2 regions of the Pseudoalteromonas sp. B62 genome follow, and region 2 is predicted to be linked to the other one. Evidence: predicted binding sites of a transcription regulator. Region 2 holds the regulator's gene; the other holds the start of a gene.
The links. The regulator LexA, encoded in region 2, represses DNA repair genes until DNA is damaged. The targets are predictions, from matches to a motif close to TACTGTATNNNNATACAGTA.
Positions count from the first base shown of each region.

Region 1: a site for LexA is predicted at 1,305-1,324, ahead of ruvC (crossover junction endodeoxyribonuclease RuvC). Genes of this name have one in related genera too.

Region 1 covers NZ_JARLVB010000002.1:2,472,810-2,477,208, reverse strand. The annotation lists gene ruvB (Holliday junction branch migration DNA helicase RuvB) at 1-104, opposite strand, end outside; gene ruvA (Holliday junction branch migration protein RuvA) at 112-729, opposite strand; gene ruvC (crossover junction endodeoxyribonuclease RuvC) at 732-1,256, opposite strand; partial or broken gene P4S71_RS15710 (ABC transporter permease) at 1,386-3,886, opposite strand; gene P4S71_RS15705 (ABC transporter ATP-binding protein) at 3,876-4,399, opposite strand, start outside.
Region 2 covers NZ_JARLVB010000002.1:1,165,157-1,169,555, reverse strand. The annotation lists gene ctaD (cytochrome c oxidase subunit I) at 1-55, opposite strand, end outside; gene coxB (cytochrome c oxidase subunit II) at 55-1,197, opposite strand; gene lexA (transcriptional repressor LexA) at 1,665-2,282, opposite strand; gene P4S71_RS09880 (hypothetical protein) at 2,546-2,869, shown strand; gene P4S71_RS09875 (M12 family metallo-peptidase) at 2,893-4,035, shown strand; gene P4S71_RS09870 (PaaI family thioesterase) at 4,270-4,399, shown strand, end outside.

The DNA.
Region 1 (4,399 bases), 1.3 Mb from region 2:
GGCTGGCCTCTGTAATCGGCTAAAAGTTTTGGTCTTATTGCACGATCTATAGAGTCTTCATTTGTTTTTTCAGTCGCATCAATTAAGCGATCCGCTTCAATCATGGGTTACTCACAACATAGATTTTAAAGATTCTCTAATAAGAACCTCAGTAGACATATCGGGTTTACTTATCGATTTTACGGCTTTTTGAGCTTGTGGCAATTTATAACCTAATGCAAGCAGTGCCGATACGGCATCATCCGCTGCATTATTAGCAATTGTCGTATCGCTCATAGGCTCTATTACTGCGCTGTCGCTAAATGGCGTAAATAAATCATTACCCCAATCTTTTAGTCTGTCTTTCATTTCGAGTACTAAACGCTCGGCTGTTTTTTTACCTACACCAGGTAATTTAACAAGCGATGTTGAGTCTTCGTTATTTACACAACTTACAAATTGCTTTGCCGACATGCCCGATAAAATAGCTAAGCCAAGTTTTGGCCCTACGCCATTTGCTTTTAATAGCTCTCTAAACAAAGCACGTTCAACTTTATTATTAAAACCAAATAATAGTTGAGCATCTTCACGCACTACAAAGTGAGTGTAAACAATCGCATTTTCACCAATTTTTGGTAAATCGTAAAAACAGGTCATCGGCATTTGTACTTCGTAACCTACACCACTTACATCGAGTAATATTTCTGGTGGCTGTTTTTCGACTAAAATACCATTTAAGCGGCCTATCATAGTTATTTCCTTAAACGTCCTCTAACGGTTTTGCTTGCGCTACCCGCTAGTTTAATTAAATTTTGTTCTGAGTGGGCGTGGCAAATCGCAATAGCGAGTGCATCAGCTGCATCGGCCTGTGGCGTACCGGGTAGTTTTAAAATATTTTTTACCATGTGTTGCACTTGTGTTTTATCTGCGCCACCGTTGCCTACTACTGCTTGCTTAATTTGCCTAGCTGAATATTCAAATACGGGTAAGTCGGCCATTGCCGCCCCAACAATCGCAGCGCCTCTAGCTTGGCCTAGTTTTAAAGCTGAATCGGGGTTGTGCGCCATAAATACTTTTTCAATGGCAAAGGTTTCTGGCGAAAACTGCTCAATAAGCTGTGTAATGCCTTGGTAGATCATTTTAAGCCTAATCGGAAAAGGATGATCGGCTAACTTAATACAGCCACTGCCTAAGTATGTAAATTTAGAACTTTGATGGGCAACAACACCATATCCGGTCAAACGTGAACCAGGATCGATCCCTAAAATAATGGCCAAACAGCGCTCCATTGTTATTATTTTTAAATTACGCTAATAATGCCAGAGTACTGTATAAATTACCAGTACAAAGAAAAACAAAAATGCCCACAAACTAGGTAGGCATTTGAAGGAGCATGTTAGTTTAGCTTACCCTAGGGCACGCACTAATCCTTGGGTGTTTTGTTTAAGTGTTCGGGCAATCATTAAATAACCTAAACCTGCCACAAATACGCCGCCAGCTACCGGACCAATAATCCATATATGCGGGTGTAACTTACCTGCTAAATCAAACATTTGTTGCTGCACAATTAAAAGCGCTATGTCGCTAAAAAGTGCGGCCACTAAACCAGCTAAACCGCCTAGTAATAAAAACTCATACAAGGTCGCGTTTTTAATTAATCGGCTTTTAGCGCCAAGCGTTCGTAGTATGACAATTTCTTGCATACGCTCACCTAAACTAGCTTGCACTTGCGATATAAGTACAAGCGCACCACACAGCACAACAATTGCAAGTACAAAGCCAATGGCGAGTGATACTTGCGAAATAGTTGTTTGTATTTGCTTAACAAAGTTATCAATATCAATGGCTGTAATAGTAGGGTAAGTACGTAATAACTGGCTAAAGTCACGCTTTTGATCCGGGTTTATACGCACCGACGAAATATACGTTGCCGGAAAATCTGCAAGTACATCTGGGCTTAAAATAATAAAAAAGTTAGGTTTAAGCGTGGCCCAATTAACTTTGCGCACACTGGTGATTTTAGCGTCGAACGACTGCGAACCAATTAAAAATGTAAGCGTATCGCCTATCTCAACATCTAAACGCTCAAGCATCGACTCCTCTACTGAGGCTTCAGCCATCGCATTTTCACCAAACCACGTGCCTTGTGTTACTTCATTTTGGTCAGGCACATCTTTAAGCCATGTAAGGTTTAGCTCGCGGCCAATACCTGCACGTGCTTCTTCGTCTTTTTTCTCGTTGTCTTGCAGCGATACAGAACGTGCTACCAACTCGCCGTTTACCGCATTTACACGTCCACGAATAGTCGGATAAAACTCTGATACCTGAATATCTTTTTGTGCTAAATACTCATTAATTGGCTCAAGCTCATTTTGCGTAATATTAACTAAAAACGCATTAGGCGCATCGGCAGGAAGTTGCGATTGCCAATCAGATATCATGTCGTTTTTAAGTACCACTAAAAACAGCAGTAATTTAATCGCTAATGAAAAACTAATTAACTGTACCGCGTTCACATTTGCACGCTTTTGAATAGATGCAATTGCAAGCGACCAACTATTACCTGGCTTTAATCCTAGTTTTCGACCACCACCAAATATTAATTTAGATACTAAAAACAGCACACCAATTAGCGCAAGTGTTGATATAAACAAAATAAGCGTTATTTTTATGTTGTTGCTAAATAACCACATTAATAAAAACACGGTTAGCGCACTCATACCTAAATGCACACGACTTACTGCCAACTTGTCACCTAAGTTACGGCGCAGTACTCTAAGCGGCGGAATATCAAATAAATCAAATAATGGTTTAATAGAAAACATAACAGCACAAATTACGCCAGTGCTTATAGCCACCAGCCAAGGTTTAAAGCCACCTAAGGGTAACTCTGTGCCCATACTTTTTGATAAGTAACTTGTTGCTATTTCTTGCAAGCCATAACCAATTAACAGCCCTATACTTACCGCCATTGCACATACAAGCAATAAATGCAGCATGTATATTTTGCGGATCATTGAGCGGCTACCGCCTAGCGTTTTCATCATCGCTACTGGGTCGTATTGGCGTTCACAATAACGTTTTGCTGAAACAGCTATAGCCACTGCAGCCAAAATAATACCTAATAGGCCGGCAAGTAATAAAAGCTCTCTGCGCGGTTTAAACTGTTTGAAATGGGTGATTGGCGGTCTTTAACACCATACCATTGTTGGTTTTCTTTCATTTGTGGTTTAAGCCACTCGTAAAAGCTATTTATGTCGGCCTCACTACCTGCATAAAGTTGGCGGTAATAAACACGACTACCCGGCTGCACGACTTCAGTTTTTGCCACATCGTCAATATTAATAAGCACACGACGGCTGCTTGAAAATACATTAAATGGCGCATCGGGCTCTTCTACAATCACTTTTGAAACATTAAATAATGCAGCGCCAAGCTCTACTTGCGCGCCAATATCAATATTTAAACTGTAAAATACCGACTCACTTAGCCACACATTACCCGTCGTTGGTCCGCTATTAGCAACTTTAGTTTCACCGGTTAGGGTATCTTTAACTTTTAACTGCCCTTTTAGCGGGTACGCATTAGATGCCGCTTTTACTGAGCTAAACTGCATTTCATCATCGGCAAACAACATAGTGTCGAAATACACCATTTGCGCTGTTTTTAAATTTTGGCTCTGTGCTTGAGTAATAAAAGCAGTGTCGAGAACATGATCGCTTGCAAGTACACGGTCTGCTGCAATAAAAGCACTGCTTTTTTGCGCAATACTTTGCCCTATTCGCTCAGTAACCATCGACAATGTAAGCACGGTTAACACAGCAAGAGCGATAGCTGCGCTTATAACCGTGAGCTCACCACGGCGAAATTCTCGCGAAAATAATTTAAGCGCTAACTCAACCCACATCGGCAACGTCCTCTACTTGGCTTTTTACCAGTAAACCCGCTTCTATTTGAATAATGTGCTCACATTTTTGTGCAAGCCCTTCATCGTGAGTCACCAAAATAAGGGTAGTGCCGTGTTGCGTGTTTAAATCAAATAATAAGGATTCAATCATTTTACCGTTTTTGCTGTCTAAATTAGCCGAAGGCTCATCAGCAAATAGTATTTTAGGTGTACCAATAAATGCTCGCGCAATAGCAACACGTTGTTGCTCACCGCCAGAAAGTTGCGACGGGTAATGATCAATTCGATGGCTCAAGCCTACTTTTTCAAGCAAAGCAATTGCTTGCTCTTTCGCATCACTTTCGCCAGCAAGCTCTGCTGGTAGCATAACGTTTTCAAGTGCCGTTAAGCTTTGTACTAACATAAACGATTGAAACACAAATCCAATTTTAGCCGCGCGCAGTGCAGCACGCTCTTCTTCATCTAAATTGTGTAATGGCTCACCATCTAAAAACACCTCTCCGCTGCTTGCGG
Region 2 (4,399 bases):
GGTGATGAGCATGATGAGCTTCATTGGCGTTAGGTTGTTCTACTATGCTACTCATTAGTTCGCCTCCACTTTGGCATCAAGTGCTGTCTGTATTTGACTCGGTTGAATAACATCACCCGTATCATTACCCCACGCATTACGTTTATAAGTAATAACCGCAGCTAATTGCTTTATAGATAACTGCTTGGCAAAAGCTTGCATTGCCGTACCGGGTCGTCCATGGATAACTACATCAATGTGATCTTTTATATCGCCAAGCACTATCGGACTGCCTTTAAGTGCAGGAAATACACCCGGTAACCCCATGCCCGTAGGCTGATGGCACGCTGCACAATTAGCCATATATACTTGTTCGCCTAAAGTCATTAACTCTTCTTTTGGGAGGGTTTTATCAAGTAATGCGGCATCTGCTAATGCTGCTTTTTGTTTAGCCTGCTTTGCATCTGCTAACCATGTTTTAAAATCAGCCTCAGATTTAGCAACCACCACAACAGGCATGAAGCCATGATCTTTACCACACAGCTCGGCACATTGGCCTCGGTAAGTACCTTCTTCGTTAATATTGGTCCATGTTTCGTTTATAAAGCCGGGGTTCGCATCTTTTTTAACTGCAAAATCAGGTACCCACCAAGAGTGAATAACATCATCAGAAGTCATTAAAAATCGTACTTTTTGATTTATTGGCAGTACAAGAGGCTTATCAACCTCAAGTAAGTAGTTAGGGTTTTTATCTGCAAGATTCGCTATTTCATCTTGCGGGGTAGACAAAATAGAGTAGAACTCTACATCTTCGCCCATATATTCATAATGCCATTTCCATTGCGAACCCGTAATTTTAATAGTGAGATCAGCTTTGCTGGCATCTTCCATTGCAATAAGGGTTTTAGTGGCTGGTACTGCCATAGCAATTAAAATAACAAACGGAATTGCAGTCCAAAGTATTTCTACTTTAGTGCTTTCGTGAAATTGGGCAGGTACAGCCCCTTTAGATTTACGGTGATGAATAAGTGCCCAAAACATAATTGCGAACACTATCACCCCAATCACACAACATATTATAAATATGGTCATGTGCAGCTGATATACATTATTGCTTATATCGGTTACGCCTTTGCGCATATTGTATTGGCTGTTCGCCAAAACTGAGTGCGAAAAAACACATAATATAAGCCACAAGGTAGAGGTCAGTTTACCCATGTGACGGCTCCTTTGATGCTATTGCGAATGCAAAGCGAAGAGGCATACGGCTTAAACGCCAATTCGTTATTTTTATTTTTTTAGCCAATCTTATTTAATATTGATTGGTTTTGCTGCGCCAACAACGAGTTTGTGTATATTGTGTGTTCTCAAAACTAAAAAGCTGTGAGTTATTATTAGCTCAGCACATTAATAATTAGCTAAAAAACGAACAACAAGCAAGTTTTAGTATAAAAAACAATCAGGTGATATTGAGTAATTAATAAAAAGTCAGTAATCAACTAGTCAACAGGAAGTTCAAAATATGAGCAAAACAAAGGGGTTTAACGTATTCGGAGGGGGAAATATAAGTGCAAAAAAATTTACAGCTAAAATAATTAGTTGGCTGTTTACGTCATATTTTTAGTGCTAATGTTAAAACAAAAATGCGTGCTAAAAAGCACGCATTTATAAAAATAAATTAAAAACTACATCCAATCAGCGTTTCTTATAACTCCAACGGCTAAACCTTCTATATTAAAAGATTCATTTTCTAGATCAACTTCAATTGGCGAAAAGTCGTCATTCTCAGCATGCAATAATACTTTTCGGCCTGCTTTTTCAAACCGCTTTACGGTAACATCATCATCAACACGAGCAACTACAACTTGTCCATTTTCTGCAACTTGAGTTTTATGCACAGCTAACAAATCACCATCCATAATACCTATATCTTTCATGCTCATACCGTTAACGCGCAATAAAAAATCAGCAGCTGGTTTAAACATTAATGGATCAATTTTACAATGACTCTCAACGTGCTCTTGCGCCAAAATAGGCTCTCCCGCTGCGACTCGCCCGATAAGAGGTAAACCTAACTGTTCAGGCTCTTCTTCCTCAACAAGTTGAATACCTCGGCTTGCACCTGGTTTCATCTTAATAGCACCTTTTTTAGCAAGCGCTTTTAAATGCTCTTCAGCAGCATTGGCACTTTTAAAGCCTAATGTTTGTGCAATTTCAGCACGTGTAGGAGGCATACCAGTGTCTTTAATAAAAACTTTAACTAATTCGAGAATTTGAGCTTGGCGCTTCGTTAATGGTCGCATACAACTGGTTTTCCATACAGTACATTTAACTGTGAGTATATACAGTTAAATAAAAATCGCAAATTTAAATTACATTGATTGCTTGCTGTTAATAAATCACTTTTACACTTATGTAGAAACAACGACTGCTTACATAAAATAAACATTTGTATCTTTATATTTACGATTAAGGGCTAATTTGATGACAGCCACATGTTAATAAATTGAAAACAACTTATTAACATGTACACTTTATGTGTACAAACACTTAAAAGGATTATCAAATGAAAAAATATTCACCATTGTTTATTGGCTTATTGTTTAGCGGCTATGCGTATGCCCAAGTCCCACTTTTCGAAGTGCAGCACTCTAACTTTACGCAAAACATTAATAAAGAAGGTAATGCTCAATCTCAATTTGGACAACCGCTTTTCGAACTAAGCGCAAAAACCAATGCATTCTTTTTACCTGTTCAGGGAAGTGACATTGAATTTATCAAAAGTACAGCAAGTACATCAGCAACTGGTAACTTAATTTGGGTAGGTAAAAGCTTAGATGGTGACGAAGTAACACTGATAAAATCTACAAAGGGATTTCTGGTACGATAAAGGTAAATGAACATGTTTATAAATTGCAACCGAATAAACATTCTGGTCATAATTTTATTGAATTAGATCCTGCCAAGCAACCTGCTGAGCATGCACCCGATTATCAGCAATCTAGCAACACTATTTCAATCAGTGAACAAATTTTAACAGAACAAAGCTTCCAAACAGCTATGGCAACTAACGCGCAAAGCAATATTAGCTTACTCGTTTTATACACCCCAGCCGCAGAACAAAAATCTAGTGATATTAATAGCTTGATTGATCTTGCAATAGTAGAGACTAATCAGGGTTACCAAAACTCAGGTGTCAACGCAGTTGTTAGTTTGGCCCATGTAAGCCGAGTTAATTATACTGAAGCTACAAATTCAGGTACGGATTTAAATCGTTTAGCTACCAAAAACGATGGTTATATGGATGAAGCGCACACACTACGAGATCAATACGGTGCTGATGTAGTCATATTAATAAACGACGTTAACGGCTACTGTGGCCAAGCCAAAGCAATTGGTGCAAATGCTAACAGCGCATTTGCGATGGTTGATTATGACTGTGCAACCGGCTATTACTCTTTCGGTCATGAAATTGGTCATTTACAAGGTGCTCGTCATAACCCTGAAAACGATCCATCAACATCTCCTTATTCGTTCGGCCATGGTTATCAGCAACCTCAATCACAATGGCGTTCAGTAATGGCTTATAACTGCACAAATAACTGCACAAGAATCAATTACTGGTCAAATCCAAACAAATCATACAGCGGAAGTGTTATGGGAACTCCATCAAAACACGATAACGCTAGAGTCTTAAATTTAACAAACCCCACAATTGCAAATTTTAGATCTGCATCTAGCCCACCGGTAAATAACAATACACTGCAAAATAACCAATCTATCGTTGTTAGTGGTGATCGAAACAGTGAGCAATTGTTTACTTTTACAGTGCCAAGTGAAGCTGAGCAAGTCACATTTTCGACCTCTAATGGCACTGGGGATGTTGACCTACATGTAAAATATAATGCAATTGCAACGAGCAGTAACTACGATTGCCGACCGTATAAAAACGGAAATAATGAAAGCTGTAGCGACACCCGCACTGGTAATTACTCTATTATGATTAAAGGCTACAGTGCTTTTAGTAATGTCGAGTTAATAGCTAGTTACCAATAAAAGATCTGGCTAAGTATAAGCAAGTAACATTATGCTGCTTGCTTATATTTAGCCTAGGGCGATTTCTTCTTTACTGCTCGATTATATCAATAAACTACGATATCCCTATTATTACTTCTTACTATCCGCCTCACGCTATCTGGCTATAAATTTAGATCCACTTTTTTATTTTCATTATCTTAACTTTATGAAAATATAAGCCATATTTTTACTACTATTTTAAAAGGTAAGCTTATGAGTATTTGGTATCAACCTGTTACTTTAGAGTTTTGCAAACAGCTAGATGAGGGTATAAACGGCCAAGGTACACTAATGAAAACCATGGGAATTGAAATTACCGAAATTGGTGATGATTACCTCGTAG